4 regions of the Sphingobacterium sp. WM genome follow, and region 3 is predicted to be linked to each of the others. Evidence: riboswitches for the same ligand, from Rfam matches in the RefSeq annotation. Region 3 holds a riboswitch; each other region holds the start of a gene.
What was found. Region 3 has a riboswitch for thiamine pyrophosphate ahead of thiS (sulfur carrier protein ThiS). Riboswitches for the same ligand answer to the same signal wherever they lie in the genome.
Positions count from the first base shown of each region.

Region 1: linked by a shared signal. The riboswitch ahead of thiM (hydroxyethylthiazole kinase) and the one ahead of thiS (sulfur carrier protein ThiS) in region 3 are both predicted to bind thiamine pyrophosphate.
Region 2: linked by a shared signal. The riboswitch ahead of PZ892_RS15550 (TonB-dependent receptor) and the one ahead of thiS (sulfur carrier protein ThiS) in region 3 are both predicted to bind thiamine pyrophosphate.
Region 4: linked by a shared signal. The riboswitch ahead of pnuC (nicotinamide riboside transporter PnuC) and the one ahead of thiS (sulfur carrier protein ThiS) in region 3 are both predicted to bind thiamine pyrophosphate.

Region 1 is NZ_CP120709.1:2,700,831-2,709,026, reverse strand. Features, by position in the region: gene thiD (bifunctional hydroxymethylpyrimidine kinase/phosphomethylpyrimidine kinase) at 1-591, opposite strand, end outside; gene thiE (thiamine phosphate synthase) at 588-1,220, opposite strand; gene thiM (hydroxyethylthiazole kinase) at 1,204-2,013, opposite strand; TPP riboswitch at 2,072-2,167, opposite strand; gene PZ892_RS11560 (NAD-binding protein) at 2,218-3,903, opposite strand; gene PZ892_RS11555 (TIR domain-containing protein) at 3,908-7,246, opposite strand; gene PZ892_RS11550 (TIM-barrel domain-containing protein) at 7,553-8,196, shown strand, end outside.
Region 2 is NZ_CP120709.1:3,639,724-3,647,919, reverse strand. Features, by position in the region: gene PZ892_RS15550 (TonB-dependent receptor) at 1-2,234, opposite strand, end outside; TPP riboswitch at 2,292-2,422, opposite strand; gene PZ892_RS15545 (amidohydrolase family protein) at 2,590-3,753, shown strand; gene PZ892_RS15540 (acylphosphatase) at 3,789-4,070, shown strand; gene PZ892_RS15535 (polysaccharide biosynthesis C-terminal domain-containing protein) at 4,073-5,560, shown strand; gene dusB (tRNA dihydrouridine synthase DusB) at 5,593-6,588, opposite strand; gene trpC (indole-3-glycerol phosphate synthase TrpC) at 6,809-7,591, opposite strand; gene PZ892_RS15520 (aminodeoxychorismate/anthranilate synthase component II) at 7,616-8,194, opposite strand; gene PZ892_RS15515 (anthranilate synthase component I family protein) at 8,196-8,196, opposite strand, start outside.
Region 3 is NZ_CP120709.1:1,411,838-1,420,033, reverse strand. Features, by position in the region: gene PZ892_RS06065 (ATP-binding protein) at 1-23, opposite strand, end outside; gene PZ892_RS06060 (DUF6882 domain-containing protein) at 469-1,254, shown strand; gene PZ892_RS06055 (Rho termination factor N-terminal domain-containing protein) at 1,260-1,508, opposite strand; gene PZ892_RS06050 (DMT family transporter) at 1,550-2,431, opposite strand; gene PZ892_RS06045 (hypothetical protein) at 2,643-3,368, shown strand; TPP riboswitch at 3,441-3,539, shown strand; gene thiS (sulfur carrier protein ThiS) at 3,602-3,808, shown strand; gene thiC (phosphomethylpyrimidine synthase ThiC) at 3,827-5,638, shown strand; gene PZ892_RS06030 (thiamine phosphate synthase) at 5,635-6,258, shown strand; gene thiE (thiamine phosphate synthase) at 6,239-6,892, shown strand; gene PZ892_RS06020 (thiazole synthase) at 6,861-7,637, shown strand; gene thiH (2-iminoacetate synthase ThiH) at 7,643-8,196, shown strand, end outside.
Region 4 is NZ_CP120709.1:1,830,145-1,838,340, forward strand. Features, by position in the region: gene PZ892_RS07770 (thioredoxin domain-containing protein) at 1-700, opposite strand, end outside; gene PZ892_RS07775 (alkylphosphonate utilization protein) at 730-1,305, opposite strand; gene PZ892_RS07780 (neutral zinc metallopeptidase) at 1,457-2,326, shown strand; gene PZ892_RS07785 (acyl transferase) at 2,328-3,308, opposite strand; gene fabG (3-oxoacyl-[acyl-carrier-protein] reductase) at 3,402-4,145, opposite strand; gene PZ892_RS07795 (malate:quinone oxidoreductase) at 4,381-5,877, shown strand; TPP riboswitch at 5,884-6,021, shown strand; gene pnuC (nicotinamide riboside transporter PnuC) at 6,057-6,680, shown strand; gene PZ892_RS07805 (acyl-CoA dehydrogenase) at 6,680-7,753, shown strand; gene PZ892_RS07810 (IS1182 family transposase) at 7,880-8,196, shown strand, end outside.

The DNA.
Region 1 (8,196 bases), 1.3 Mb from region 3:
ACCTTTTTGAATCAAGATACTCGTCAGAATATCACTCTGAAGATGTCCTCCTTTTAATAGGGCAGCCTTGCAGCCAAGGCTCAATATCTCATCTGAAACATCCTCCATCGCATGTACCGTACTTATTTCGCGATTTACCAAAACGGAAACCTCATCCAAATTTGGAGTGATGATGTCGGCAATCGGAAACAACAATTCCTTGATTGCTTCTATAGTGTCTTCTTGAATCAGGCGATGACCACTGCTGGACACCATGACGGGGTCAAAAACTATCGGACCTTTATAGTCCTTTAAGAAACCGGCAATTGTTTCTACCAATTTGGTATGATGCACCATTCCAATCTTGATGCTGTCTGGATAAATATCTTCAAATAAACATTCCAATTGCTCCGATACGGCTTCAACCGGAATCTCAAAAATATTCTTTACACCCTGCGTATTTTGAACAGGTAATGCCGTCAAAACATTCATGGCATAGCAACCAAGCGCCGAAATGGTTTTTGTATCGGCCTGAATTCCAGCACCACCACTACCATCAAATCCTGCAATACTTAAGACGGTTGGAACTTTATATTTTTTGTTTTCTTTCATTTTAATAAGGCTTTTAACTCCTCTGTTGCCTTTCGGGGATCCGTACTGGCACAAATTGCTGATACTACAGCAACACTGTTTGCTCCAGCAGCAAAGGCTTCACCTGCATTCGTTAGGTTCATCCCACCAATGGCAATCAGTGGTCTGTTGTTCATAGTTTTTATCTCCTCAATACCGGAAATTCCCCAGGTTGTTACCGTATTGGTTTTCGTCGGCGTATTAAAAATAGGACTGAGGCCAAGATGATGAGTCGCTTTTAGTTGACTCGACTTCAATTGCTCTTTATATTCCAAAGACCATCCGATTTTCAGCCGATCAGCATATTTCTCAGCAATTTCTAATGGCTGCTGATCTGAAAGGCCTACATGGATTCCCCAGGCTTCAACTTCTGCAGCAACCTCCGCATTATCATTGATGATCAAAGGAATTTGATAATGATCGGTGATCATTTTTAATGCTTTGGCTTTTTTCAAATAATCGGAAAATGAAATGTCCTTCTCACGCAATTGAATGATATCTACCCCAGCAGAAATTGCCTGCTCGGCAACCCTTAACCAATCCATTTTTGTACAATCTCTTTCTGAAATCACCAGATATAAAGGATAGGGGAAATCAGGATGGATTGGCATATCTTTTTAGTTTTAGATTTCCTAGGATTTGTTCTTTCGCCAGGTTGTATAAGGTGTCATATAGATTTAGTTGCAAAGTTCCGGGACCTTTTGAGATTTTTGCCGCCAGTTCACCAGCAAGACTGGTAATCGTAATTCCTGCCACAGCCTCCTGATAAGGATCATTCCCCAATCCGATAAAGGCTGCGGTAATTGCGGATGCCGTACAGCCTAATCCCGTCACTTTCGTCATCATTGCAGAGCCATTGCTGACCTCCGTAATCTCTTCCTTTGAAATAACATAATCAATAGCTCCGGAAATACATACGATTGCTCCAGTTTCTTTATTTAGAATCTGACCAGCCTGTAGGGCAGTGCTGCTGGATTCTGTACTGTCAACTCCTTTCGAACTTGTATTGTTGAAATTTTGCAATGCCATGATTTCTGAAGCATTACCACGAATAACCGTAGGTTTCAATTGCACAAGAGTCTCCAGGGTTTCATTTCTCAATTTCGATATCCCAGCACCAACAGGGTCTAGAACCCATGGTTTCCCTAATTTGTTTGCTAATTTTGCAGCCTCGATCATGTTATTCGCCCAAGGTTTGCTGATGGTCCCAATGTTGATGACCAGTGAATTACAGAAGCTTAAAACTTCTTCTAATTCCTCTTCAGCATGCACCATAATAGGAGAGGCTCCCAATGCCAATAATGCATTTGCCGTATTGTTCATCACAACAAAATTCGTGATGTTTTGAACCAATGGAGCTTTTGCTCGGACCTGTGTAAGTAAATGATAAATGTCGTTTTCCATTATTTGAAATTTAAATACAATAATGGCTATAGGGAAGGGAATAGGCAATTGGTCTGCCAAGCGCTTATCTGCTTTTCCCTACGCCGGTTTTAACCGTATCAGGTTCAAAGGGACTGTCTCAATTCTATAAAAAAGAATACCCCTAAAGCCAATCAAATATACCCTAAACAATCTGCAAAGTCAAATATTCAAGGTCTTCATAGCTCAGGAATTCAATAGAATCTTAATCCTCAGAATGGTATCCCTGTCTTTTTGCTTTTCACTTTCACTTAATATCTCCCAAGGAATCAAAGAAGGATGCAATTTGAGCTCATCATTCCTGCTTTCCCCAAAATCCCAACCATTGATATATCGATGCGCCATCCAACGATTATGCTCGATGATGGCGAGTGTTTCTATTTCTTCCGTACTGAATGATATCTGATTAGGATCAGCAACTGGCCAATCCTTTTCGGTCAAAAGAAACTTATAGGGAATATGATCGGCCTGTGCTCGGCTTGCATCCTTGGCATCCTCACTCAAGGTTAACCAGTCTGAAGTGTATTTCTCACTTTCTGAACTTGCCCCTGATAGCAATTTTCGATAATCATCATGTATCGCCTGAGCCAGTTTATCCTGCTTTTGACCCGTGATAAATTCCAGGTTGCAGATATCTTCCATCTGCCCAAAAAACTTGATTCGATCTGTGTCGGCGGAATAGTTGATCAATTTTCGTAGTCCCTTTCCTTCAGCATTCAATACATAAATCGGGAAATTGGTATTTTGAGTTTTTTCCAATAATTCCAGTCCCGCATTTAGATTGGCCTGATCCTGATCAAATGCCATGATAAATAAAGTTTGATCGCCTTTATTCATAAGCTCCTCCTTCTCAATCATTTCATTGAATGTGCCTTCAAACTTATGGAAGCGAACTGGAAAGATTTTATCAGCTTTCGGATATTGTTCGCTAAAATAATTTCGGTCTTTATCGGCATGGTCAGAGTATATGGAAATCTGCAAATCATTTTCAACAGAGGTGTGAAAAATCCTCAACGCCTGAACCAACATGGCCTTTGCAAAATCCCCATAACCTAGAAATACAATCTTATTGATGTCTGCAATGCTTTTCCCAACCTTCTGCATATCCAGTGGAATCTGCGAAAAGAATTGACGAGCAAGCATTTTATGGATATTAAAAAATCTTAGCTGAATCTGATTGTTCTGAAAATGGATTCCTGTGTTTTTGACCAAGTCGATTAATCGGGGGTTGCTGATATGTAAAAAACAAAGTAGTTCATTCTGACATTTGGATTTATCATAGATATCCTGAACCGATTCAATGATTTCTATCACCGTTTGCTCATTCTCTAAAAAGACAATCAGGGTGGAAGCACGTTTGATTCCTGCTTCAATAAGGGTATTCTCATCCTCAGCATTTCCGATGATGACTAAATGACCCTGTTTTTTTACAGCATTGATGTCAGCATGCTCGGTTTCTTTTTCAATTGCAATTCCCTGCTTTTGATAGTCATCCTTCAAACTCTTGAATAGCTGTCTTCCTTTTTTTGAAATTCCAATTGAAATCAAATGGTTTTTTTTGAAAGAGGCCTTCATTAGGTTGAACTGTTCCGAGAATACTTTCTGAATAATTTTATAAGCCCCAAAAAGAAGAATCCCAATAGCACAAATTTTGGCAATAATTAATTCTAAAGGAACATTCTCATTTTCAAGACCTGAACCCGAAGGATCACCTCCGAATACAATTTTGATAATTCGATAGATACGATCAGGGAGATATCGAAAGGAGTTGCTCTCAGGAAAAAATTTAGATAAACCTATCCAAGATATGATAATTAAAAAGCATACAAATGCGATTCCCAATAGGCCTTTTTGTCTTCTTGTCAAATTCATTCTTTTACTCGCTTAATTTCTGTTTTGCTTCTTTTAACAGGGATTCTACTTCCGATTTTAATTCCTTGTTTTTGATTTTTATCAACTGCTTCTCTGTGATTTCCACGATTCTTTGTCCAATCAAATGGGTATCTGGATTGCTGCTGAAATAATTCGCTACCATCGCTCTTGCCAAGGGATGATAATCATAGGTAACAGCTAATAAACGCAGGTTTGCATCATTCTTTATTGGATAGTTTTTCTTTAATATATCCGTGATCTTCTCATTGGAACTTGGTGAAACCGTTCTGACCAAGGGGTCGTCAAAGTACCAGGTATCAAAGGTATTGCTGCTATCCGAATAATTTAAGATGGCTCCAGTTTCATTATTGTATTTCTTACCATAGAATTTCTCTAAGTCATTGGCTAATTGATCTTTTGACATGCTCACCTGACCTGGAACTTCCCAGATATTGATGGAATTACCATTCATCAACGATTCTACAGTCATCAATCGCTTATCCCCAGGGATAACATAAATTGCATCAAATCGCTGATTAATAAAGGGCATCGTCAGAATATTCCCGGTCGTAGCATCAATTACCTTAGCAGCCAAACGCATTCCTTCGGCATCGTCCTGTACGAATATCTGTTTATCATCATCCGAAAAATGAAAATATTGGGTGTTTTTACTGATTCGAATGGTTTGCCCAAAAGACTTTCCTTCCTCAAGATCCCAAAGTCGCATATGGGTAGCATCCTCAGACACTGCCAGCACATTTCCTTTATTATTAAAGACCATAAATGGTGAAACGATAGTTTTCATATTCAGGATAGGCTTGAAGGTTTTTGTTTCCAAGACCTCTGCATCCCCAACACTACTAACCTTTAATAGATATTCGCCAGTAGGACTGAAAGCACCGCTACTTAAAGCTTCTTTACCTTCTTTTAATACTTTTTTGGAGGCAATATCCAATACCTTCCATCCATCAGGATTAACCATAATCACCAGCCTAAAGTCTGGACTCACTGTAAATCCTCCAATTTCTTGTTCTTGTGAAAAGTTGATGGTTTGTTTTCCAGTTTCAATATCCCAAGCTGCAAAACTGTTTTTTCCTGTTCGCGCTAAAACCTGGGTTTCATTCTGATTGAAAATATACAGCCTGGCCTGTGAATCAAAGGGCTTTCCAACGGGTTTTCCAGTAGCTGCATCAAAAAAGTAGGTCTTCCCACTTTTCCCCTTTACCAAAACCCGCTTTGTTTTATGAAGAACTAAATGAACAGTTGCCTCTTCGGGAATTTGAATAAAGTTCTTTGTTTTTTCACCTGTATTCAGATTTAATTGTTCTATTGATTTTCCACCCTTATACCTTAACAAGGCGATATCGGTGCTAATTCCGGGCTCTATATGTGCTAAATCACTGGTCTCAAAAAATTGTGCTACCCGCAAGGCATCTCCCTTTTTATTCTCGAGAAAAGTTTGGGAATTGCTATTGACCAAGGACTGGGTCCAATCTGGGGAATTGGCCTCTGAATTTAAGGCATCCTTCTCCATTATTTTAATCATATTACTGAAAAAGAAAACATTCTCTGGTAATTTACTCGTTTTAATCACCGAACCATTGCCAGTATTCAATTGACTGATTTGGGAATCATTCCCAATATATAAATTACCATTATCTGTAAAACCTGTAAATCTCACCAAGGTCGAGGTTGGCAAGGACCATTGAGTTCCATTTAGCTTGTTGAAATAGTTTATTCCTGCTGTATTATGAAAGATAACCTGATTCCCATCCTTACTGAAAACTGCAGTTTTGATCCCCGAGCCTAAATCCTTTTTAAAGATCTGTCTTAGCTCTGGAGTAGAGAGGTCATAAATGCTTACTTCTGAAGGACCTTCAAAAGATTGGCGATCTACCAATAAAGTCTTTGAGGTATTGTCGAAATAAGCAGTGGATGTTCTCAATTCCTGACTTTTGGTAAGATCCTGCTCTTGTTTCGTTTCGGTGTTGAATAAAATTGTTTGTCTGGAGTTTTTATTGAATACAAGGTATTTCGCATCTGGCGATACCGCAGTTATTGCAATAAAGGTACTATCTGGATTGGGACGAATTTCTTCCTTCTTATTATTTTCTATATCATATCTGACGATTACACTGTTAAGGGTAGTTACATAAGCTCTGTTACTGGCATCAAATAGGGGATACCGAATTTGAATGGAGGTTATATCATCTCGTTGGATATGTAGTTTTCTATCAATAGCATTCCAAACCTGCAACACATTCATATTGTTTCCCGCACTTGCAAAACCAACTAGCCATTTTCCATCTGGTGAAAACCGTGTAAAACCATAGTTGACATTAGGCATTCTCGTTAGGTCATCTTGTACTGCAAGCATGGAATGTGCAAATAGTTCAGCACTTTTATCTCCACGCCTGGTTGCTTCCGCAATATAGGCTGCACCATCACCATACTCACTTTCTGTAAGTTTATTGATTCCAGAAGCATACAAGGATTTGGCAAGATTACGTAAAGCCGAATTCCTTTGGTTCCAGGCAAAAATACCTGCAATAATCGCCAAGATCCCCAAGGCTCCAATAGCCGTGGCAATCCTTTTGATATTCCGGTTCTTCCGCTTTATTTTTTCCAGTTGGTAGGCTTGATCTCTTTTGGTTAATTCGCCAAGGGGAACCCCTAAAATACCGGAGATTATTTTTAATAGCGCTAGGTCCAACCTTTGTTTATACTCATCTACCTGATTCTTGATCAGATGATTGGCCACGCCTTGCTCATGTAAATATCGACGATATCCTTCAGGTGAAGTAAAGCCCTCATCCTGTGAATGTGGAATTCGAACATCTGCTGCCAATACTTCCTCTGACTGATCTTTTATGATCTGCCCATTCGCATCCACATTATATCGCAATTCATCAGGGAAACATTGAGCTTCTGTATGGGTGTCGCCATATTCTGGTTCTCCCTTCAGAATCAAGGCCATGATCTTTTTCGATTTCCCGGTTTGCTTGAAATACTTGATCTCATCGCGTACATATATTGAACGCGCTGATTTTGGCGAACTCAAATAAATCAGAAATTCCGAACGGTCCAAAGCCGAAGTTAGAGCATTGCTTAGACTTGAACTGGCCGATAATTCCTTCTCATCCTGAAATACAGGATAGATTTGCCTCGGAATTTCTTCACCGGCTGCATTTTTCTTGCCGATTAAGTCTTCCGGAACCTCATAGGTTTCTAATGCATGATGTAGCCAATCCGCCCATTTCCGACCTTCCCCTTGATTATCGCTATGACTATAACTTATAAATGCTTTATATTTCTTGCTTAGGTCTTGTTCTTGATTTTCCATGAATGAGCAATTTGGTAGTATCTGATTTTCAGATGACAAAAACCAATCCTTTTTCTCTGATTTTTGAAAAATTTGAGTAAAAAGCCCAATTATTTAATCTTTTGTCAAAATTAATTTCCATTTAATATACCATAAAATCCCCTTGAATTGATTTATTCACCATATCATGCTCTAAATTATATTCGAAACTTCTGTAAAATATTTGTGGAAGAATTATATTGATCAATTAAACTTTCTACCTTTAAAAACCTTTTTTAAAACATACGATTATAAACAGATAGAACTATTTTTATTTGATCGTATAACATGTATAGAAACAAACAGAAGCTCTTTTGGGCTTTGGGCTTATCGCTACTTTTTAGCACTACAGCATCTGCAAAAACTTTTGCTGACACATTTACCAACAAACAACAAGTACAGATCGATTCTACAGGAGTACAATCTGTTCAGAAACTTAATTCTACAACCGTCCAAATAAAATTCAGTAATAACGATATTATGTTATTGGATTTTTATGCTGATAATATCTTTAGGCTATTTCAAGATAATAATTACGGGGTAATCCGAGATCCGCAAGCTAGTCCATCGGCTCAAATCCTCGTTGATAATCCAAGAAAGAAAATCCACAGCCTAAGAATTGATGATAAGGGTAAGTCATGGTTTATTTCTACCAAAGAAACTGCCTTTGAAATCAATAAGGAAAACGGTTTATTCAAGATTTATAATATTAAGAATAACCAATTAGTCACCCAATCCCTCGAAGCAATTGATTTTACCAAGAAAAAAGTAAGCCTGCAATTAAAGGAAGATTCTACGGAATACTTTTATGGCGGTGGTGTTCAAAACGGTCGATTTTCACATAAAGGAAAGTCCATTGCCATTGAAAACACCAATAACTGGACAGACGGTGGGGTTGCTTCACCAACTCCTTTTTACTGGTCCACCAAAGG
Region 2 (8,196 bases), 2.1 Mb from region 3:
GAAGGATCAATACTTCTCTTAACTTCATTCGTGTTATCCAAATAAATTCTAGAAATGTACTTGGTCAAGAAACTAAAGCTTAAAGACTCGATTGGCTTATACGTGAAATTGTTTGATAAAACTGTTGATGGAGATTTCGCGATTTCAGTTAATTTATGAGTGATTTTTTCGTATTTATCTACTTCAAAGTTATCGTCGTAAATAGGGATGTTTTCTATAAAATTCTTGATTCTATTTTGGCTTAAAGCAGCGGTTGCTGACCAAGTAAATTTAGGATGTATTCTCCAGCTGGCATCCATTTCAAGACCCATTCTATAACTATTATCCACATTAATACGAACTGCGCTACCTACATCATTTAATGCGCCTGTAGGAATTAGCTGGTCCTTGTACAACATCGCATAAGCATTCGCTCCAATAGTTAGGAATTCATTTCTAAAACGATATCCTGTTTCGATGTCCTGCATTTTTTCAGTCTTAGGAAATGCTCCAATTGGGTTCTCAACATAATCATTCCGAGTCGGCTCTTTACTTGCAAAAGCATATGAAGCGTAGATGTTGGAATTATTATTTAGAAAATAGGTAATACCAGCCTTAGGATTTACGAAATTATGGTTGTCTTCAAAGGAGAAGTCTTTTATCTTGTCATCATCACCTTTTCCATTGTAGATATTATTTCTATACTGAACATCTAGATTAAAGAGAAAGTTGTCCATTCTATAATCTGCTTTTGCATAGAAATTAAAGTCATTCTTATTGGCATGACTGAAGTAATATTTATCCTTTATTTGGCTTTGAGGAACTAGGTTAGCCCAGATGACTTCACCATAATGGTCACCTTTATATTGATTATATGCACCTCCGAAAGTGAAATTCAAATTTGTTGACGGCTTGTACAACAAGGAGTAAGTTAAGCCATAGAAATGGTTATCCAACCATCTTCTTCTAATTAAATCGGTGTCTTCAATAGGTTTACCATCGGATTGAACTGGGGCAATTCCATAGTGCTCCAGATTGTCCATTGGTTTGAATTCTTCATAATAACCTGCTCCACGAGTGTAATGTAAAGCTGTATTAAATATCATCTTCTCAGATTGACGATAAGAATAATTTAAATGAGCATGTGTTTGGGTATAGTTATCAGTCTGATTATCGTAAGTATAGTAATTGTATTTACGATTGCCATTTAAGAATCTATCGCGTTCAGTACCGGAGAGCCAAAGGTTTTCAGCATATTCTTCGATTCGGTAACCATTTTCTTTGAATAAAGGTTCAGCTACGCCATACCAAGCTTGATAGGTCTTCTCTTTACCTGAGAAAACAGTCGCTTTTAGGCTGTGTTTGTCAGTGTAAAGGCCCGCATCAACATACATGGATTTCAGGTTTGAAGAAGCGCGTTCCACATAGCCGTCTGATGAGATCCTGGAGAGTCTGGCATTAAAAGCGAATTTATTGTTAATTAAGCCAGACCCAGCCTTAATAGTGTTTTTCCAAGAGTTGTATGATCCAAATGAGTTATTCAGTTCCAGATAAGGCTTAGTTTCCAAAGCGTCGGTTTGAATATTTAGGGATGCTCCAAATGCGGAGGGGCCATTTGTAGAGGTTCCAATACCACGTTGAATCTGAATACTTTCCGTGCTGGATGCAAAGTCAGGCAGGTTAACAAAGAAAGAGCCCATAGATTCCGGGTTATTCAACGGAATACCATTGAGGGTGACATTGATACGTTCGCTATCAGACCCCCGGATCGTCATACTGGTATACCCGATACCAGCACCTGCATCGGATCCAATAACCACTCCAGGTGTTTGATCCAGTAAATAGGGGATATCCTGACCTAGATTATTTTTATTGATATCTTCCTTGGTTATGGTTTTATATGTTGTTGCAGAATTCTCCTTAGCGCGGGTTGCTGAAACGTAAACTTCTTCAAATTGGAGGACTTGGTCTTTTAATTGAATGGAAAAATTAGCTTGATTTACGGGATTAATTCTTGAAATCTCGGATTTATAACCAATAAAAGAAATTTTTAAGTTATAGAATTGGTTGTTTAAGTTGTCAAAAACGGCGATTCCGTCCTGATTTGTGGATTTAGCCTGGCCATCAATAGCGACGGTTGCACCATTTGCAGAGGCTCCAGATTTGTCTAAAACCCTTACAGTTAACTTTTGTTGAGCAAAGCTCATTAATACAATCAAACATAAGGCTAAAGATGCCCAAAGCTTGTTAAACATAATAAAAAAAATGTTTTAAAGAGTTAAACTTTCTTGTTGAAAGGGGTTACAACAAGTTCTATTTAACCGCCCTATCCCTACGCTGGCATTATCCAGATCAGGTATGTATTTCATGTAAGTTATTGAAATACAGGGTATAATCTCAGCCTGTTTTTGTGTTTATTAACAAGGCACCCCTAATCGATAGGGCAAACATAGGCTTTTGGCTAAATAAAACAAAATTTAAATATATTTGTAACAAATTCGTAATTATTATTTTATTAGTTAAACTCCTAGTATTTTTTTGTAAATTGCCAACATTGCCTCCAAGAGGCTAATTACGCTAACTTTTAAAAAACGGAACTATTAATTTCTTATGAAGTATTACGCTGCTGATGTCGTGTTTCCTGTTGCAGGTCCTGCCATTAAAAAGGGGGTTGTTGCGATGGATGATCAAGGAGTTGTGAAAGGTGTTTTCAATCCTGGTGAAATTGATGAAAATTTGGTAGAGCAATTCAAAGGAGCATTAATCCCTGGGTTTGTGAATGCACATTGTCATCTTGAATTATCCCATATGCTTGGTGTAGTGCCTCGAAATACGGGTTTACCTACTTTTCTTTCTACGGTTATCAATGAACGTGGAAACCATGAAGAGAAGGTTGAAGCTGCGATGGAAGAAGCAGATAAGTTGATGTATGAGAATGGAATTCAAGCCGTTGGAGACCATGTAAACTCAGCCGTAACAGCAAAGATCAAAGAAACAAGTCCTATTAAGTATCATACTTTTGTGGAAGTAATGGCAACGAATAAAGAAGATGTTGTTACTCGAATCGATAATGCCAAAGAAATTGAGTTTCATTTTGATTATAAACACTCCTCAATTACTCCACACGCGCCGTATTCAGGTTCAAAATTCTTATTTAAGACCTTAAAGAAAGCTATTAGTGAAGATAATATCATCAGTATCCATAATCAGGAGAGTGATGAAGAAAATAAATTGTTCCGCTATAATAAAGGAGAGTTTTTAGAATTCTTTAAGAAAATGAATTTAGCAATGGAGGACTTTAGAGCGCAAGCTAGAAATTCATTGCAATCCTTTCTACCTTATATTCCTAGTAAAAACAAATTAATTTTAGTTCATAATACTTATACTTCGATTAAGGATTTGGATTTTGTGGATAGAATGGGTAGGTCCGTATATTTCTGTTTTTGTCCGAAAGCCAATTTATATATTGAAGATAGAATTCCAAAAATTGACAACTTCCTATTAGGTGGTCATGATATCGTTATCGGTACAGATAGTTTGGCATCTAATGATACCTTGGATATTTTAGAGGAATTGAAAGTGATTCATCAGGAGTATCCGGATTTGGATTTCAATGAAACCATCAAATGGGCAACTTTAAATGGGGCTAAGGCATTAAACTTAGAGCATGAGTTAGGTTCATTAGAAGTGGGTAAGAAACCCGGTTTGGTGTTATTAGAAGGTATGGATACTTTCAAATTAAATCCAAAAGTTAAGGTTAGAAGAATTAGATAGTTTCTAATTCTATTTCTTCTTTTACCTTTGTATCCATGAAACATTGGAATATAAGGGTTCGAGGGAAAGTTCAAGGGGTCTTTTTCAGGGCTTCCACGAAGGCCGTTGCTGATCAATTAGGGGTAAAAGGTTTTGTTCTGAACGAATCGGACGGATCTGTCTATATTGAAGCAGAAGGAGATTCCTTTGGTTTAGAGTCCTTACTTGGGTTTTGTCAAGAAGGGTCTGAACATGCCGAGGTCAGCCAAGTTGAGTATCAGGAATCTGATGAAATCAAAGGGTTCCGGAATTTTGAAGTCAAAAAGAAAATCAAATAAGCGTGTCGGTAGTTAAGAAATTTGTCAGCGATACGATGATTTATGGTTTCTCAACCATCTTATCACGAATGCTTGGGTTCTTGATGACCCCTTTCTTTACAGCAAGATTCAACACCTCCATTTACGGAGTTTTCACTAATCTTTTTTCTTATGCGTCCATGCTGAATGCTATTATTGCATTTGGGATGGAGACGACATTTTTTCGGTATCTCCAAAAGGAAGATGTCGATAAAGATCGGGTATTCGACAATAGTTTCTTTATTACCTTAATTACGACAGCCATATTTTTGTTGTCCGTATTTACCTTTACAGAGCCTATAGCATCCTTCATCAGTACGGGTGACAATATTCCAGATTACATATTATACGTCAAGTTTTTTGCCTTAATAATTGCTGCGGATGCCATTGCGGTGGTACCTTTTGCGAAATTGCGAGCAGGGGGGCGGCCAATTCGGTATGGACTGGTGAAATTGATCAATATCTTGGTGTTTATAGCTGTCAATTTTATTTTATTGGCATGGTTGCCGGAATGGAACAAAAACTCTGAATTTTTTAGAGAAATCAGTTCGGGATGGTTTCGTGAAGGTTGGTTAGGCAATGTTTTTATAGCCAATTTAACAGCAAGTTTGGTTACTCTACTCTTGTTGATCCCTCAAATAATAGGCTTTCGATTCCGTTTGGATAACAAGTTGATTAAGAGTATGCTAAGCTATTCTTTTCCAATTTTAATTGCCAATATTTCCTATATCATCAATGAAAATCTGGATAAGATCATGTTTCCGAGGTTGCTTCCGGGTGAACAAGGTGATATGGATCTTGGAGTCTATGGAGCAGTTGCGAAAATTGCCATATTTTTAAATCTTTTTGTTACTGCATTTAGATTAGGGGCTGAACCATTTTTCTTTTCATATTCCAAAAATGAAAATGCAAGAAAAACATATGCCATGATCATGGAGTATTTTGTGATAGTAATGGTTATCGTTATGATAGGAATTTGTGCCAATTTGGATTGGTTAAAAGGCTTTATTCGTGGCGGTGCATTAAATCCAGAGGCTTATTGGTCGGGATTATATATTGTCCCAATTTTACTTTTCAATTACGTGTTATTAGGGGTGTATATGAATCTATCGATCTGGTACAAGCTTTCCGATCAAACCCGATATGGTCTTTATATTTCCGGAGTAGGTGCCATCATAACCATTATTCTGAATCTAATTTTGATTCCCAGGTATTCGTATGTTGGAGCAGCCTTATCCACTACAAGTGCTTATTTGGTGATGGTAGTCCTTTCCTATTTCTGGGGGCAGCAAAACTATTCTATTCCTTATAATTCCAAGAAAATTACAGCTTATTTATTGATGGGACTGATTGTATCCTGGTTTGCCTATTTCGGGCATTTTTGGATAGGAAATTTGGTATTTCTACTGTTTTTGGGAGTAGCATTTTATTTGGAGAAAAATTCCCTTTTAAAAATCCTAAAAAGGAAATAATCAATATCCTGAGGCATAAAAAAGTCGCTTATTTAAGCGACTTCTTCTGCAAAATTAAATCTTATTTCCTCTAGTACTTCCAGGATTTCATTGACATCCTGAAGGCTTACTAGTTTCATTCTATATTCTTTAAAATTCGGGATACCTTTGAAATAGTTGGCGTAATGACGACGCATTTCAAATATTCCGGTTTTCTCGCCTTTCCATTCGATAGATTTGGTCAGGTGAGTGTAGCAAACATCGACACGTTCTGAAACCGTAGGTCCCTCTAAACGTTCCCCCGTATTAAAGAAGTGTTTCACTTCTCTAAAGATCCAAGGATATCCAATGGACGCTCTACCAATCATGATTCCATCGACTTCATATTCTTGTCTCCAAGCAGCTGCTTTTTCCACGGAATCGACATCTCCATTTCCGAAAATCGGAATTTTGATTCTTGGGTTTCTTTTTACATCCTTGATCATTGACCAATCTGCTTGGCCTTTATACATTTGAGCACGCGTACGACCGTGAATCGCTAAAGCCTTAATGCCAATATCCTGCAAGCGCTCAGCTACCTCATATACATTTTTCGTGTTGTCATCCCAGCCTAAGCGAGTTTTTACTGTCACAGGTAAATGAGTTGCTTCTACGACTGCTTTCGTCATAGCCACCATCTTGTCGATATCTTGCAATAAGCTTGCACCAGCACCCCGACATGCCACATTCTTGACAGGACAGCCGTAGTTGATATCAATCAAGTTTGGATTTGCTGCGGTACAGATTTCAGCAGATTGACGCATATGTTCAATGTCAGATCCAAAAATCTGAATACCAATGGGTCTTTCGTACTCAAAAATATCAAGCTTTTGGCGTGATTTAGCAGCATCACGAATTAATCCTTCGGAAGAAATAAATTCAGTATACATCATATCCACTCCATTTTGTTTACATACGTAACGAAATGGTGGATCACTGACATCTTCCATTGGAGCCAACAATAACGGAAACTCCCCTAAATCAATATGTTCGCCTATCTTTACCGACATTTTGTTGAAATTTTTACAAAGATAGCGATTTAGTATTTAGTAGTTAGTATTTAGTAGTTAGACCTATGGCGAGCTAACCGTTTCAAAGCCTAAACTCGATAAACAAAGCGCTCTAAATACTAAATACTCTATACTAAATACTACAAAACGAAGCGTTCTAAATACTCTATACTAATTACTTACTACAAAACAACGCGCTCTAAATACTCTCTACTAAATACTAAATACTACCAGAGAATTTTTTGATGGCTTCCATTGGGTTTTGGGTTTTCATAAAGTTTTCGCCGATTAGGAACGCATTAAAACCAGCTTTTTTGAGTGCTTTAATGGTTTCTGGGTCGGAGATTCCACTTTCAGAAACTTTAATATACTGGCTTGGTATTTTGTTGACCAGATCATAGGAGTGGTCCAATGAAACGCCGAAATCCTTTAGATTTCTATTGTTTACTCCGATTGCGTCAATGCTAGGGAATATGCTTTTATTTAATTCCTCTTCATTGTGTACTTCTAACAATACGTTAAGTCCCAAAGATTTGGCGTATTCAGAAAGCGATTTAATTTCTTCCTTTTCCAAACAAGCAGCAATCAAGAGGATGATGTCAGCTCCATAAGCTTTAGCTTCTGCTATTTGATAAGAATCAACAATAAATTCCTTTCGTAATAGTGGGATTTGAAGAACGTTTCTGGCAGCTGTCAAATCCTCCAATGAACCTTGAAAAAAATCATGGTCGGTCAAGACCGAAATAGCGGAAGCACCAGCGTCTTGATAGCCTGCGACTACCTCTTCTACTGTTGAAGTGCCATTTATCAAGCCTTTTGAAGGAGATGCTCTTTTATACTCAGCGATAATCCCCGTTTTATTAGGATCCAGGATGCTTTCCCTCAGGTTGTAACAAGTCCTTTGAAACAAAGGCATTGCTTCCAATTCCGCCAAGCTAACTTTTGTCTTGGCCGCTGCGACTTCCTCCTTTTTCCTGATTACTATTTTATCTAAAATGGTCATAATACTAAAAGCTGTTGATGAATTTTATTGAGTTCCTTTAATCCAGTTAGCAATTAATGTTTTTCCATTATCCGTTAGAATGGATTCAGGGTGGAACTGCATGCCCTTGACATCATATTTACTATGTGTTAAAGCCATAATAACACCATTAGGGTCTACAGCAGTAACCTTCAGGTCCTCAGGTAAGGTATTCGGGTCAACCGCCCATGAATGGTATCTACCGATTTTAGAGTCCTCTGGGAAGTTTTGAAACAAAGGTTCGCTTGGATCCGTGATATGGATTGAAGTTGCCACGCCATGTAAGGGTTTAGGCATGTTGAACAATTTTCCGCCAAAAACCTCCGCAATCGCTTGTTGTCCTAAGCAAATACCTAGAATGCTTTTAGTAGGAGCATAGGTTCGGATGACATCGAGTAATAAACCGGCTTCTTCAGGAATCCCTGGTCCAGGAGACAGGAGGATCTTATCGTATTTATCTACGTCTTCCAGATTGAATTTATCATTTCTAACGACTACATAGCTTTCCTTCAATTCTTGAAGGAGATGTACCAGATTATAGGTAAAGGAGTCGTAATTATCGATTACTAATATGGGTTTGCTCATTT
Region 3 (8,196 bases):
ATCAGGAACAATAATGGCTTCACAGGTACAATAATTTGACCTAAAATAGGCAATATTACCAACACTTCCCAGATTAATATTGCTAATAAGGACGTAAATGAAATTATATTACGGATAAGGAAATTGTAGTCATGCTGAGAATTTCAATATTTTTTTTTGACTTTTTCTATAAGAAACTGTTATTCAATTTTTTAAGTTAGATTCATTATTGAAAACCATAAAAACAAATTAGCTGTTACAAAAGGGTTTAGGAGCGGATAAATTGGCAAATTTTTAATAAAAAGAACATTATAATCCTATTTTATATTAAAACTTACGTTTAGTTGAGGAGAAATTAATATTACCACTTTTCAATCGAGAAGTATTTTCGCTAACAAACAGTAGATATAACACTACGAAAATTGAATTTCTTACCTCTTTACAAAAGTCTTATTATGGATTTCCCACATCCTTTCTTAACTTAAATCTTTGAAAAGACAAACAACAGTAATTGAGAATAATATTATGGGATTTTTAAATAGATTATTTGGAAAATCTACAATTAAAAAAGAACCTGAAGTAAAGGAAAAACCAACAACCGAAACGACAACCCGGATAGAACCTATAAGAACCGAAAACGAATTATTTGAAAGATACGTAGGTTTAGGATTTGAGAAACAAGTTGATTTCTCTGAACTTATTGAAGGCAAGGCATGGGATGCTGATTTAACTCGTGGCACGATCACCTTTGGAGATGAATTTGAATTCCCCTTACAGATTATAGGTAGCTTTTCCTATTCTGTCAATACTTGGTTATGGTCTTGGGCGAATAAACAATCAGACCTACCTTTAAATTTGCTAGTGGATGCCAAAAAGCTGAAGTCTTATGGCATTCAGAACAAGATCAACAGACTTAGAACGCCGGAATATGCCTTCAAGCAAGATGATTTACATCGACTAGGCATTATTGCCATGGGGATGTTTGATGCAGATGGTTATTATTTTGCGGATTATGGTAGTGGGATTATGTTGATGACTGTAAAATCCGATCAAATTCGAAAAAACAGAAAAGACTTTCACCACCGTATCTTCAGTACCTTTCCGCAGGTTATATCGAATTTCCAAGTTGACCACAGAAACAGCCTTATTAATTACTTAAAAAGCAAGGGCTATAATATCTTAGAAAAGGACAATCAAATCATCGGCACGAAAGGTAAAGAAACCTGCATCACTACCCTAGATAGCGCAAACAGAGTGAGCAACTTAGAAGGTTAAAGCTATTAACCTTTTCTAATTGCCTTTATTAATTGCTCCTTATTCATATTATGTCGACCTTTAATACCTATTTCCTTAGCCTCAGCCAATAAATCAGATTTAGACCTTTCCTCCAATTTTTTTGAATTATGATCAATCGTTCCAGCTGCCTGTGCATTTGAAATTCTGGCCGCTTTTTCCTTACTCATTCCTTTATCAACCAATGCATCGTAAGTATCGGGCTTTTTCAATTGTGGTGTTTTATCTTTGGGCATAATTTTTATGTGTTGTTTTCTACCCATTGAACACTCGACTGCTAATTTTGTTGGTTTATTTTCACAGGTTTGCTTTTTGGTTCTGCCCTTTTAGAAAATATAGTGGTGCCAATACTAGCAATAACGACGCAGAAAACGGAAAGCCATTGATAAATAGACAAGTATTCATGCAAGAATATTAAACCGGATAATGCAGCAAAGGCCGGTTGAAGGCTGGTCAAGATGCTGAATGTTTTAGCAGGTAATTTACCTAACGCGATCATATCCAATGAAAATGGCAAAGCTGAAGATAGAATAGCTACCAATAATCCTTTCGAAAAAAGAGAAAAGTTTAGATTCAGGATAGCACCATCATAAATAGAAAAAGGAATAATAAACAGTGTAGCGATGAGCATACCGGTTGTTACCGCTTGTTTTCCCTCCATAATTTTGGATAATTTAGCCCCCATCATAATATATACAGCCCAAAAGGAACCAGCTAGTAATGCCAAGCCTAAGCCAACAGGGTCAACTCCGTTACTTTTCCAAGGCACAATTAAGAGAATTCCTGTCAATGCCAATGCGGCCCAGATAATATCAGTCCATTTTTTAGAAAGGGCGAATGCCAGGAACAATGGTCCTACAAACTCGATTGTTACACCTAATCCGAGAGGAATGCGCTGAATCGCCATATAAAAAACGAGGTTCATGACCGCAATTCCGACACCATATAACGCACAGTAAAGCCATTGTTCACCACTGAATGTAAGCAACTTAGGACGGTTGATAATATAAAGTAGAATAGCAGATAAACCTATCCTTAAGGTCGTGGTGGCAATGGGTCCAATTGCAGGAAACAACTGTTTGGCAAAAGAAGCTCCTCCCTGAACACAAATCATTGACAATATAGCTGCCACAACAGCAAAATTAGCATTACGGGTCATACTAAAAATGAATAAGGATAATAATTAAATGCTCCCAAAAATAGTCTTTCCAAAGAACTATTGAGACCTTTTTTAATTAAATATTATGTAATGAGAAAGTTTGGGTGGAAAAATTATTAAAATGTTAAATTTAGTTATCGTATTAGCTTGATTATTTGCTATTTGTTAATTTAGAATGGATTCCTAAAATTGAAAAAAGGAGGACTTTTATATGCCAAACAAACCAATCATTTTCTGTTTATTTTTATTTTTTACCCTCTCCTATTCTTTCGCTCAAGTTTCGAAAAGATATACAGGTACTATTTATTCCATAGATAGCACCCTATTGATAAAAAATGTGGATGTGATTAATCTACGAACCCAGCAAATGATTCGTTCAGATTTTGATGGTTCTTTTGGCATTGATGCCAACCCGATGGATAGTATTGCATTTGTTCACCCCCATTGGACTAGGAAAAGTGTGCTTGCACGTGAATTGACGAAGGATATATACCTACAAAAAAAGGCCCTGGTCATTGAGGAGATTGTCATTATGGGGAATACGAAGGCGGCAAAAATCAGGGAATTAGAGCAAATGAAGAAGGATTACAATGTGAAGGGTGGGTTATATTATTCAGGAGAACCGCCTTGGTATCTGTTATTACCATTTGGGATGCCGACAGTGACCTATTTTTATGAAAAGTTCAGCAAGGCTGGCAGAGATGCGAGAAGGTTTGATGCCTTTATGAAACAAGAGATTAAAAACATGGAGGTGGATCAGATTTTTAATAAATCTACGATTACAGATGTTATTCCCATGGACACTGAAGAATTGGAAAAATTCATGGTAGAATATCGACCCGATTTTGAAGTTGCCCAATATTGGACGACTTATGACCTGCATGTTTATGTGAAAAAACATTACAAGGAATTTAAGGAAAAAAGCCCCTCAAAATAAGGCTTAAGGGATACCATAAATTATATGAAGCAAGAAAATTATTTCTTTTAGTTAAATCTATTGACTAACTTGCGAAAGCTTTAGGGGTGTCTGCAATATTTGCAGGCTGAGATTTTACCCTTATAACCTGATCTAGATCATACTAGCGTAGGGAAAAGTAAAATGTCTTCATGGGTGCGTCCTGTACCTATTGTAGCCATTCCTAAAGCATTAATGCTATAAATAAATTAGGAATGCTACTCATCATTAATCATCAAACAAAACATTTCAATTTAGGTTCCTTGAACCTGAAAGAACTAATGGATTTGGAGTTAAAAGGCAAAACCAAAGGGATTGCTGTGGCTTTGAATAATCAGGTAATCCCCAAGGATTCCTGGTCAGATCAACTTTTGAATGACAACGATTCCATACTAATCATTACTGCCACCCAAGGCGGATAAACCCGAAATTTTAAAGACATGACAGAACAAACAATTACAACCCAACCATTTCCCAATTCTAAGAAAGTATTTATTCCAGGGAAGATCCATCCTATTCAGGTAGCGATGCGAGAAATCAGTTTGAATCCAACAAAATTAAGCAATGGAGGTTTGGAGATAAATCCGCCTATCAGCATTTACGATACATCAGGGCCCTACACGGACGAAAAAAGTGAAATTGACATCCGCAAGGGAATCAGCAGAATTCGGGAACAATGGATTCTCGATCGTGCTGATGTCGAAATACTATCAGGTATTAGTTCGGATTACGGAATAGAAAGACTGAATGACCCCAATTTAGCGGATTTACGTTTTTCATATAACCATAAACCAAAGCGTGCATCAGCAGGACAAAATGTAACCCAATTACATTATGCAAAGCAAGGGATTATAACCGCGGAGATGGAATATGTAGCGATTCGTGAAAATCAAAAGATAGAACAGTTACAAGCTGCTACCAAATGCATGGCAGATCAACATTTGGGAGAGAGTTTTGGTGCAAATACTCCAAAATATATAACGCCAGAATTTGTAAGGGATGAAATTGCTGCCGGCAGGGCTATTATTCCAAACAATATCAACCATCCAGAGAGTGAGCCCATGATTATTGGTCGCAATTTTTTGGTGAAGATCAATGCCAATATTGGAAATAGTGCCGTTAGTTCCAGCATTGAAGAGGAAGTAGAGAAGGCTGTTTGGGCATGCAGATGGGGAGCTGATACCATTATGGATTTGTCAACTGGTAAAAACATCCATGAGACGAGGGAATGGATTATCCGAAATTCACCAGTTCCAATTGGTACAGTACCAATTTATCAGGCACTTGAAAAGGTAAAGGGAGTTCCGGAGGATTTAACCTGGGAAATTTTCAAGGACACCTTGATTGAGCAAGCCGAACAGGGTGTTTCGTATTTTACGATTCACGCAGGTGTTTTGTTAAGATACATCCATTTAACGGCAAAACGTGTGACTGGGATTGTTTCTCGTGGCGGGTCAATTATGGCAAAATGGTGTTTATTTCATCATAAAGAGAACTTTTTATACACTCATTTTGAGGAGATCTGCCAGATTATGAAGCAATATGATGTTGCTTTTTCCTTGGGAGATGGACTTAGACCGGGTTCCATTGCAGATGCAAATGATGCGGCCCAGTTTTCTGAGTTGGAAACATTGGGTGAGCTTACCAAAATAGCTTGGAAACATGATGTGCAAGTGATGATTGAAGGGCCAGGTCACGTGCCTATGCATATGATAAAAGAAAACATGGAGAAACAACTTGCGGAATGTGATGAAGCTCCATTTTACACTTTAGGGCCATTGACTACTGATATCGCACCAGGGTATGATCATATTACTTCCGCAATTGGCGCTGCGATGATTGGTTGGTATGGTTGTGCCATGTTATGTTATGTGACGCCAAAGGAACATTTAGGATTACCGAATAAAAAAGATGTGAAGGATGGTGTGATTACCTATAAGTTGGCGGCACATGCAGCAGATCTAGCGAAGGGTCATCCGGGGGCACAATATCGTGATAACGCATTAAGTAAAGCGCGATTTGAATTCAGATGGGAAGATCAATTTAATCTATCCCTTGATCCGGATACTGCACGCGAGTTTCATGATGAAACCTTGCCTGCTGATGCTGCAAAAGTAGCTCACTTTTGTTCGATGTGCGGACCGAAATTCTGTTCCATGAAGATTACACAAGAAATCAGGGAAGCAACCGAAGAAGGAATGTTAGAGAAATCCAAAGAGTTTATTGAAAGCGGAAAAGAAATCTATCTATGATTATTGTGATTTCGGCAAATGGTTTAATTCCCAATGAAATTCAGATGTTGAACAATTTGTTTCAAAAGGGGCTTGAGCATTTTCATTTTAGAAAGTATGGGCTTTCTGATGATCAAGCTTTGGAATATTTGGAACAAATTGATCCTTCTTATTTAGGTAGAGTGGTTCTCCACTCCCATCGGCATTTGGCGAATGATTTGAAAATAGAAAGATTACATTTCAATACCTCTGACCGAATAGCCAATAAGCATATGGATCTTGAAAGGAAATATCAACTATCAACTTCTACCCATTCCATTCAAGAATTTAATGCCTTGGATAAGGTCTGGAATTATGCCTTTTTAAGTCCGTTATTTCAGAGCATTTCAAAACCGGGCTATGGTCGTTTTGAGTCTGTATTTACAGAAATCAAGCATAAGAAAAATGATTCTATTGCCTTAATTGGGCTTGGGGGTATTGATTATCAGAATATGGAAAGTGTATTTGAAATAGGTTCAGATGGGGTTGCATTATTAGGTAGCCTTTGGAATCAAGCAGATCCAGGCAATTATTTTTTGGCTTGTAAACGAAAAGCAAGTATTTGGAACAGTAAAAAAACAGATGGACAAAAAATTCAGTAGAATACAATATATCTCCAATGGATTGACCATTGAAGAACAGGAGAAAAATATCAGAATCGCCTTGGATGCTGGAATAAAATGGGTTCAATTACGATGGAAGAATCCAGGTTCTGAATTGAAATTATTTCAATTGGCAGAAATTTGCAAGAAGCTTTGTCAAAGCTATCAGGCAACATTCATCGTCAATGACCATGTTGATTTGGCCAGACAATTAAATGCGGATGGACTTCATTTGGGACTAACGGATGAGTCAGTTGAAAATGCACGCTTATTATTAGGTGAAGATAAAATTATCGGCGGTACAGCCAACAGTTATACAGATGTTCTACAACGCTGTGTTGAGAAATGCGATTATATCGGATTAGGCCCGTTCCGATTTACGGAAACCAAACAAAAACTAAGTCCCATTTTAGGGATATCCGGCTATCAGGAAATCATGGATAAATTAAAGCGGGATCAGGTTCAAGCAGTTCCAATTTTCGCCATTGGGGGTTTGCAGGAGAATGACATTATGATCCTCCATAACATTGGAATTCAAGGAATTGCTGTTTCAAGTTTGATCCAGAAAGATCCTAGCGTGGTATTACGAATAAATCAATTTTATGAAAAAGAATATGTTGAAGATTGGAGATAAAACCTTTCAATCCCGTTTATTTTTAGGTACGGGAAAATTTGGGAGTCTATCCCAAATGGAGGAGTCGATATTAGTTTCACAAACGGAGCTTGTGACCTTGGCCTTAAAGAGAATTGACCATCAATCTCAAGAGGATGATCTATTAAACTCTATCAGTTTGCCACAGGTTGATTTATTACCCAATACATCTGGAGCTAGGAATGCTAAGGAAGCAATTTTGGCTGCTCAGCTCGCTCGGGAAGCTTTGGAAACGAACTGGATAAAATTGGAAATACATCCAGACCCTCGATATTTAATGCCCGATCCCATTGAAACCTTGATCGCTACGGAAGCACTTGCTAAGCAAGGCTTTATCATTATGCCCTATATCCATGCGGATCCGGTTTTGTGCAAAAGATTGGAAGATGCAGGAACTGCGGTTGTTATGCCTTTAGGTTCACCTATAGGGAGTAATAAAGGATTGAAGACTGTTGATTTCTTAGAGATTATTATTGAGCAGAGTCAAGTGCCTGTGGTTGTGGATGCAGGAATCGGAAAGCCATCAGATGCTGCTCTGGCCATGGAGCTGGGTGCGGATGCAGTTTTGGTCAATACGGCAATTGCTACAGCCAGTAATCCAACGAAAATGGCTGAGGCATTTAAATTGGCAGTTATTTCCGGTCGGATGGCTTACGAGTCCGGCCTAGCAAGTAAATCCTTGAGTGCAATGGCATCTTCCCCACTTACAAGCTTCTTAATAGATTAATTAAAATGGATATCAAAGAAATCATAGCTCAATACAGTTGGAAGGAGATCCAGGACATCTTAGATCGTTGTACTGAAAAGGATGTTGAACTTTCCTTATACCGAGGAAAGAAATCAATTATGGATTTTTTGAATTTAATATCCCCAGCTGCGGAACCTTATTTGGAGGTCATGGCCAATATGAGTCATCAGATTACTCAACAACGATTTGGCAAGACCATTCAGTTATATGCTCCGCTTTATTTAAGCAATGAGTGTCAAAATATTTGCACCTATTGTGGCTTCAGTATGGACAATAAGATCAAACGGAAGACCTTGAATAATTCGGAAATTATTGTAGAAGCCATGGCTTTAAAAGAAATGGGGATCAACCATGTTCTATTGGTTTCCGGAGAAGCAAATAAAACGGTGGAAATCCAGTATTTCCTCAATGCCATTCGGATCTTGAAGCCTTATTTTGCAAATATTTCGATTGAAGTCCAACCCTTGCTGCAGGAGGAATATGAACAATTACATCAAGCGGGAGTTCACTCAGTTTTGCTGTATCAGGAGACCTACCA
Region 4 (8,196 bases), 420 kb from region 3:
ACTTCTTTGCTTTCTTAACTTGCGCCAATATCTCAGCTTCGGTAGCTACACCTGTTTTATTCCACGCTTGTTCAGCATTTTTATAAAGGATTAGTTGAGGAATACCACGCACATTCAACACTTTCATCAGATTTTTGTTCTGGTCAGCATCTATACGAACAACTTTTACCTTTCCAGCTTGTTCCTTCTCAATTTTATCAATTGTTGGTTTTAGTTCTTGACAAGGAGCACACCAAACTGCTGAGAAATTAACCAAAACCAATTCAGAAGAATTGATAATCTTATCGAAATCTTCAGTGCTTAATTCTTTGGCTTCCTTCGCGTTATCTGGTTTTATTTCAGGTTTTTCTGCACTCCTCCAATCCATCATTCCACCGGAATAATCATAAACCTTAAATCCTTTTTCTGTTAAGAATTCAGCAGCTTGTTTACTACGACCACCACCTAAGCAATAAACATATACTGGTTGATCTTTGTCCAAATTCTTGATCGATTCTTCGAATTTTTCTTTCTCTTTCCAGTCCACATTTACCGAATTAGGGATATGTCCACCGGCATACTCACCAGCTGTTCTTACATCTAATAGTTGTGTCTGAGGTTTAGCAATAACCTCCTCCATTTTCTTAGCATCAATCTTTTCTTGTGCATTCACTTGTAAACAAGCAATTCCAATCAATGCGGTAAATAATATTTTTTTCATTACAAATGTTTTTCTAGTATAACCAAGGATTAGCCCTTGCGAAGATACTTTGTTAATATAACGATTGTTTGGCCTTCAATCTTGCCTTCAATCTGTTCTGTATTGTCAGGAACAAGTCGAATATTTTTAACAACCGTTCCTAATTTAGCTGAAATACTTGAACCTTTTACATCTAATGTCTTGATCAATACAACGGTATCACCTTCGAATAATCGCGTTCCATTAGAATCTTGATGAAATTCAACTGTAGCTTCGGCTTCATGGTCTCCGGTTTTCTTAGCCCATTCTAGAGTCTCATCATCAAGGTAAAGGATATCCAAATTATTTGCTGCCCAAGCCTCATTTCTCAATCTGCTCAACATTCTCCAAGCAACCACTTGAACCGGAAGGTGCTCTGACCACATGGTTTCTCCAAGAACTTTCCAGTGCTCAGGATCTATCTGTTCAGTTTTTTCTATTTGCCCTTTGCAAACAGAACAGATCAAAATGCTGTTATCTAAGGAAGCGTTTGAGGTAGGAGGAACTTCGTAAATATCAAGGTTTTCGGTCGAGCGACAAAGTTCGCATTGGTTCTCACTTCTATTTTTCAGATCGTCTAATAACATATGTTTGGTAATATATAATGATTTCAAAGATAAGCATTTTAAATGAGGGGAATGAATTGTACCTTTAAGCAACATTGCCTCCAGATAATAGCAATGGCAAAGAATTTGTAGTGTAACCAAATACAAACTAAAATTAAATAAAGAAATATTTATGAAATGGCAAGGCGGCCGCCGCGGCGGTAATATCGAAGATCGTAGAGGGATGTCTGGTGGGCAAAAGTTGACTCTTGGGGGAATAGGTGGTGTAATAGTATTGATTATCGGCTTTTTGATGGGTGGAGACCCCAACGATTTATTGAACCAGATGCAAGGTTCGGGACAGCAAGGATCTGTTAATGAACAAGGAGAATATCAATCTACTCCTGAGGAGGATAAATTGATGGATTTCGCCAGAGTTGTATTAACTAGTACCGACGATGTCTGGGCTAAAATCTTTCAAGATAATGGAAAATCTTATCCTCAACCGACGTTACTGGTCTATACTGAAGGTATTGAAACCGGAGGTTGTGGGGTTGGAAGGTCTGCATTTGGACCATTTTACTGTCCAGGAGATCAGAAAATATATTTGGATTTAAGCTTTAATCGTGAGCTTTCTCAAAAATATGGTGCTAAGGGTGAATTTGCGCTTGCTTATGTAATTGCGCATGAAGTTGGTCACCATATTCAGAATATTTTTGGGGTATTATCTCAAACTAATGCCCTTCGCTCTAAATTAAGCGAACGTGAAAACAATAAGATTTCGGTTATGACTGAACTTCAAGCGGATTTCTATGCTGGGGTTTGGGCGCATCACTTAAATAAACTAACTGATGTGGAGATTAACTATGATGATATCGTGGATGGGATGCGTGCAGCTGCAGCTGTAGGAGATGACCATATTCAAGAACAAGCTTATGGACAAGCTAATCCTGAATCCTTCACCCATGGTACTTCTGAACAACGGATGTATTGGTTTAAAAAAGGATATGAAACTGGCGATATTAATGCTGGAAATACCTTTGAAGACCCTAGCTTACAATAAATTATTGAACAAGAAGATTGCAACCTCGGATATCAGAGTTGTCAAATCTACCTAATATCTCAAAGGACCCATCGGAATGAAATTTCCCTAAGTCTTGAGTCGCAATAAAAGAACAGGAAAAATAATTGGCTAAATCAATGACATTTATTGCTCCTGTTTTTTTGTTGTCCAAAAGTGTTAGCGGATCATTGGTGTCACGGATTAATATCTTCATCCAATTCGGTGTTTTAAAAAGCCCATTTCCACTTGAATATCCTTGAGACAACAATTCTGTCATGCCATATTCAGAATGTATACTAGGGACATTAAAACCTTTACAAAGAATTTCATGCAACTCTTCCCTGATCATTTCTTTTCGCTTACCCTTCATACCACCGGTTTCCATGACGATTAATTCAGGAAAATCAATATTGAAATTCTCGATAAAGTCTAAGAGCGCATAAGTTACTCCAAACAACACAGTTTTTGTTTTTGAATTCCTTAATTCGCTTAGGCGATTGAAAAGATCTTCATGGTTATACAAAAAATAACCACTTTCAGCTTTCTCTGATCTATTGATTAAATCATCAACCATATAGATCAACGAAGATCCAGAACGCTCAAGATAGGATGGGAGCAAGGCTAAAATCGCTATATCCTTCACATCTCCATAGAATTCCTCAAATGCTTTTCTGAAACTTTCAATGTACAAACTGGATTTTGCAACAAGATGCTTACTAGTGATCATGCCTGTAGTGCCTGATGACGAGAAGGTAACTTCAGGAATTAATCCTTCCACAATTATATCCTGGGATTTAAAGAATTGGATAGGTAAAAAAGGAATATTTTTATAGTGGATTATATCTTTCGGATTAATACCTAAAATATCAATATACTGCTGATAGATCTTATTGTTTTGAGCTTGAAATCTGAAAACTTCAAGGGCACAATGATTGAATTCTTCCTCAGATTGTATATTGAATATCTTATTAGCTATTTCCATTGCTGCAAATATACAACAACAAACAGCAAAAGCTTTCAAACAAAAAGAGACTTCCAAATAGAAGTCTCTTTTTGTTTGAATAATTAAATACTCTTATAACATACCACCACATACAGGAATTACTTGACCTGTGATGTATGATGATAAATCTGAGGCCAAGAAAAGACAAGCATTTGCTACATCTTCTGGTTGACCTGCTCTTTTCAATGGAATATTTGCTTCCCAACCTTCAACCACTTTAGGGTCTAAAACGTCAGTCATTTCTGTGCGGATAAATCCTGGAGCAACAACGTTTGTACGGATGTTCCTTGAGCCTAATTCTTTTGCCAATGATTTGGAGAATCCAATAATTCCTGCTTTAGACGCTGCGTAGTTAGCTTGTCCAGCATTTCCTTGAACCCCAACAACAGAACTCATATTGATGATGCTACCCTTGCGGTTCTTCATCATCACTTTAGATGCTGCTTTAGAAACATTGAAAATTGATTTTAAGTTGATGTTAATTACATCATCCCAATTTTCTTCGGTCATACGCATTAACAAACCGTCTTTTGTGATTCCAGCATTATTTACAACAATGTCCAAAGTTCCAAAATCAGCTACGATATCATTGATTAATTTATCAGCTTCATCAAATTTGGAAGCGTCGGAACGATAACCTTTTACTTTTGTTCCAAATTGTTCAAGTTCTTTTTCTAGAGCCTGGCCTTTTTCTACAGAAGATAGGTAAGTAAAAGCAACGTTTGCTCCATTCTCAGCAAATACCTCCGCTATTTTACGACCTATTCCTTTGGATGCCCCAGTAATCAAGGCGGTTTTTCCGGCTAACAATTTCATATAATTAATTATTTATGTTCAATAATAGAATGTCCACAAAAGTGACAAATAAACTGCATAATACAAAAAATGTGTAGGAATAGAAAGTTCATTCCTGCAAAAAAATGGGATTATGGTAGAATTGAATAAGAGAAAGGGTATTTATTGATAAAATCACAAATATTTGAAACGTTTCTGACAAATTTATTCGCTATAATATAAACCGAATATTAATTTTGTATTTCATTTAAAAACCATGGGTAAGAAAACAAAGAAAACGGAAGTAGACGTCGTTCTGATTGGTGGTGGTATCATGAGTGCGACGTTAGGTACGTTAATTAATGAGCTAAGTCCAGATATTAATATTGAGATAATCGAGCGTTTGGATGTTGTTGCTGCCGAGAGTTCAGATGCGTGGAATAATGCCGGAACAGGACACTCCGCACTTTGTGAACTAAACTATACTCCAGAGCAAGCTGATGGATCAGTAAAAATTGATAAAGCAATTAGTATTGCTGAACAATATGAGATTTCAAAGCAGTTTTGGTCTTACCTAGTAGAAAAGAACATTATCAAGAATCCTAACCATTTTATCCGCCGTGTGCCTCACATGTCCGCGGTATTTGGTGAAAAAGATGTACAATTCTTAAAAACAAGATTCGAAACCATGACGAAACAAAATTTATTCAAGGGTATGGAATATACTGAGGATAAAACTTTGTTGAACGAATGGGTGCCTTTGATGATGGAAGGACGAGCAGTGGACGAGCCTATCGCCGCTACCAAAATGGACATCGGAACAGATGTGAACTTTGGTGCTCTAACAAAAGATTTGATTACCTACTTGGATGGTAAAGACAATATTAAATTGTCCTTGAATCAAGAGGTAAAAGATATTGACCGTGAAGATGACGGAAGATGGGAAGTTGAGGTTAAAGACTTAAAAACAGGCCAGAAAAGAGAAATCCTAGCAAAATTCGTGTTTATTGGTGCCGGTGGTCACTCCTTGTTATTATTGGAAAAATCGGGTATCCCAGAAGCAAAAGGATACGGTGGTTTCCCTGTGGGAGGTCAATGGTTAAGATGTAATAACGAAGAAATCATTAAACAACACCATGCCAAGGTATATGGAAAAGCATCTGTTGGTGCTCCACCAATGTCTGTACCGCATTTAGATACTCGTTATATCGACGGTAAACAAGCTTTACTTTTCGGTCCTTATGCTGGTTTCTCAACCAAATTCTTGAAAAAAGGATCCTACTTCGATTTACCTGCATCTATTAAGCTTTCAAATATCCGTCCTATGCTTTCTGCAGGATTGGATAACCTACCTCTAACAAAATATTTAATTACTGAGGTCATGAAAAAACCGCAGGATAAATTGGATTCATTGAAACAATTTATGCCAACGGCTAGATTGGAAGATTGGGAAATTGAAAAAGCTGGTCAACGTGTTCAGGTAATTAAAAAAGATCCTAAACATGGTGGTATCCTAGAATTTGGAACTGAAGTTGTATCCAGTGCAGATGGTTCTATCGCTGCATTATTGGGCGCTTCTCCAGGTGCATCTACATCGGTGGCTATCATGATCAACCTGTTGAAAAGATGTTTCCCTGATCGCGCTAAATCCGATTCTTACCGTAAGAAATTACGCGAAATGATTCCTTCATGGGGCAAAAAATTAAATGATGACGCAGAATTGTGTCAATCAACTAGAAATCGTACTTCTGCTATTTTGCAGATAGATAAATAATATTCATAATATCTTATGGGGTGCTAATATGTCTCGCTTCTGGCGAGACATATTTTTAGGCTGAGATGATACCCATTTTCGATGATCCATCGAAATGAACCTGATCCAGGTAATGCTGGCGTAGGAATAAATTATATCCTTTCCCTTGTCTCCATAAGTGCATAATCAATTCAGCGAAATTGGAGGAAATCTTAAATAATATTTTTCATACTTTAAAGGAAACTTCTTGGTTAGAAAGGTTTTCCGTAATCTGTGGTATCATCCAGGTTCTATTGTCCAAAAACAATAAGGTCTCAAATTATTTATTTGGAATCCTTGGAATTATTTCCGGAATGATGGTTTTATTTTCTGCCGGATTATATGCAGAAATTGCCTTACAGATCTATTATCTGGTCATGAGCATCTATGGTTGGTGGTTCTGGATGAGCAATAAAACCGCAAAGGAGCAACCAATATCCTACACAACAAAGACAGAATGGAAAATTGTCCTAACGATTGTCTTTGCAGGCTTCTTATTGTTTTACTTCCTGCTACGAAGTATTACAGACTCAGATGTTCCTGTTTGGGATGCCTGGGTGACTTCAACCGCTTGGGCTGGAATGTGGTTACTGGCAAAAAGAAAAATTGAAAACTGGATTTTATTAAATATCAGTAACCTTTTTGCAATCCCACTTTTGATTCATAAAGACCTCTATCTATTTGCTGCCCTAACAACATTTTTATTCGTGATCGCGATTTTCGGATTCTTTAAATGGAAGAAAATTATGCAATCACAAAACGTAGATCAATTAAATTTCAATTAATGCTTAGTCAAGAACAAATCAATATCATTAAGGAATTACAGCCTTTAGGTATTAAACATAAATCCCTAACAAAGGAGCAGTTAGAGTTTACTTACCGAAATAACTGGTTTAATTTATGGGTTCCCAAAAATTTAAATGGTCTTGAAATGCCATTTCCTCAAGGTCTGGATTTACTCGAAGAATTAGCCTATTATGATGGCGGATTTGCTTGGACAGTAACTTTATGTGCTGGAGCAAATATGTTTGCAGGTTTTATTGACCCTAAACTCTCTGAAAAACTATGGTCAGATCCTAAAATATGTTTGGGTGGAAGTGGAAGAGTCGGAGGGAAGGCCATTGACCTGGAAGATCATTATGTAGTGTCAGGCTTTTGGAGCTATGCAACTGGTGCACCCCATTTAACTCATTTTACTTTTAATGCTGAAATCATAAAAGATGGAGAAACTGTAAAAACAGATTCAGGAGAACCTCTTTATTATTCCTTTTTAGTGCCACGGGAAAATGTGTTGATTGAATATGATTGGGATACCTTCGGATTGGAATGTACAGCAAGCCATTCATTCTCTATTCAGAATCTAAAGGTAAAAAAGGAAAATGCATTTATGCTAGACCCTAACAATAAAACTTCTGCTTCAGCATTGTTTAATATTCCATTTATGCCCTTTGCTGAACTAACCCTTTTGATGAACTATGTCGGGATGTTTAAACGATTCTTAGATCTGATCGAAAAATACTACTTCGAAAAATCTAAAGAGCCTAATTGGGCAGAAAAGAATAGCAAACAAAGATTCAAACAACTTGATCAAATCAGAACAAGCTTTGAAAATAAAGTTAAGGAAGTAAAACATAATGCCGTTTTTCTATGGGAAAAGGCAATTGCAAATGCTGAAGTTGATGCTAGCTTATTCGAGAATATTGCAACACTTTCCAGAGAAATTGCAAAAGATATTCGTATGGATTGTGCCGAGCTTTTACCATTACTCGGAATCAGAGCAGCCCAAAGAGAGAATGAGTTAAATATTGTATTCAGAAATATTTTTACAGCAAGTCAGCATAGTTTGTTGAATGTATAACATAAAAAATGAAGGGGCTGTCTAAAAAGGTCTCTAAAAAAAAATAACCCCGTCATTAAAAAATGGCGGGGTTTTCTGTTTTTTGTCCTTAAGATTTAGTATCTTAAGGTGCACCCAAAAAACAATATGGCAAACATACAATTCAAAGCTCTTCCATCCAATAGTCCGAGTCTATTTCCTGAAAATATTTTTGATCGTATTCCATTGAACCATCCTGTTCGGTTGGTGAATCAGGTTGTTGATCAGTTGGATCTGGATCATATTATCCGACTTTATAAAGGGGGAGGCACTACTAGTTTCCATCCCCGGATGCTCATCAAAGTGTTGTTCTACGCCTATTTAAGCAATATCTATTCTTGCCGAAAGATTGAACGCGCCTTACAAGAGAACATCTATTTCATGTGGCTTTCTGGCAACAGTACCCCTGATTATCGTACGATCAA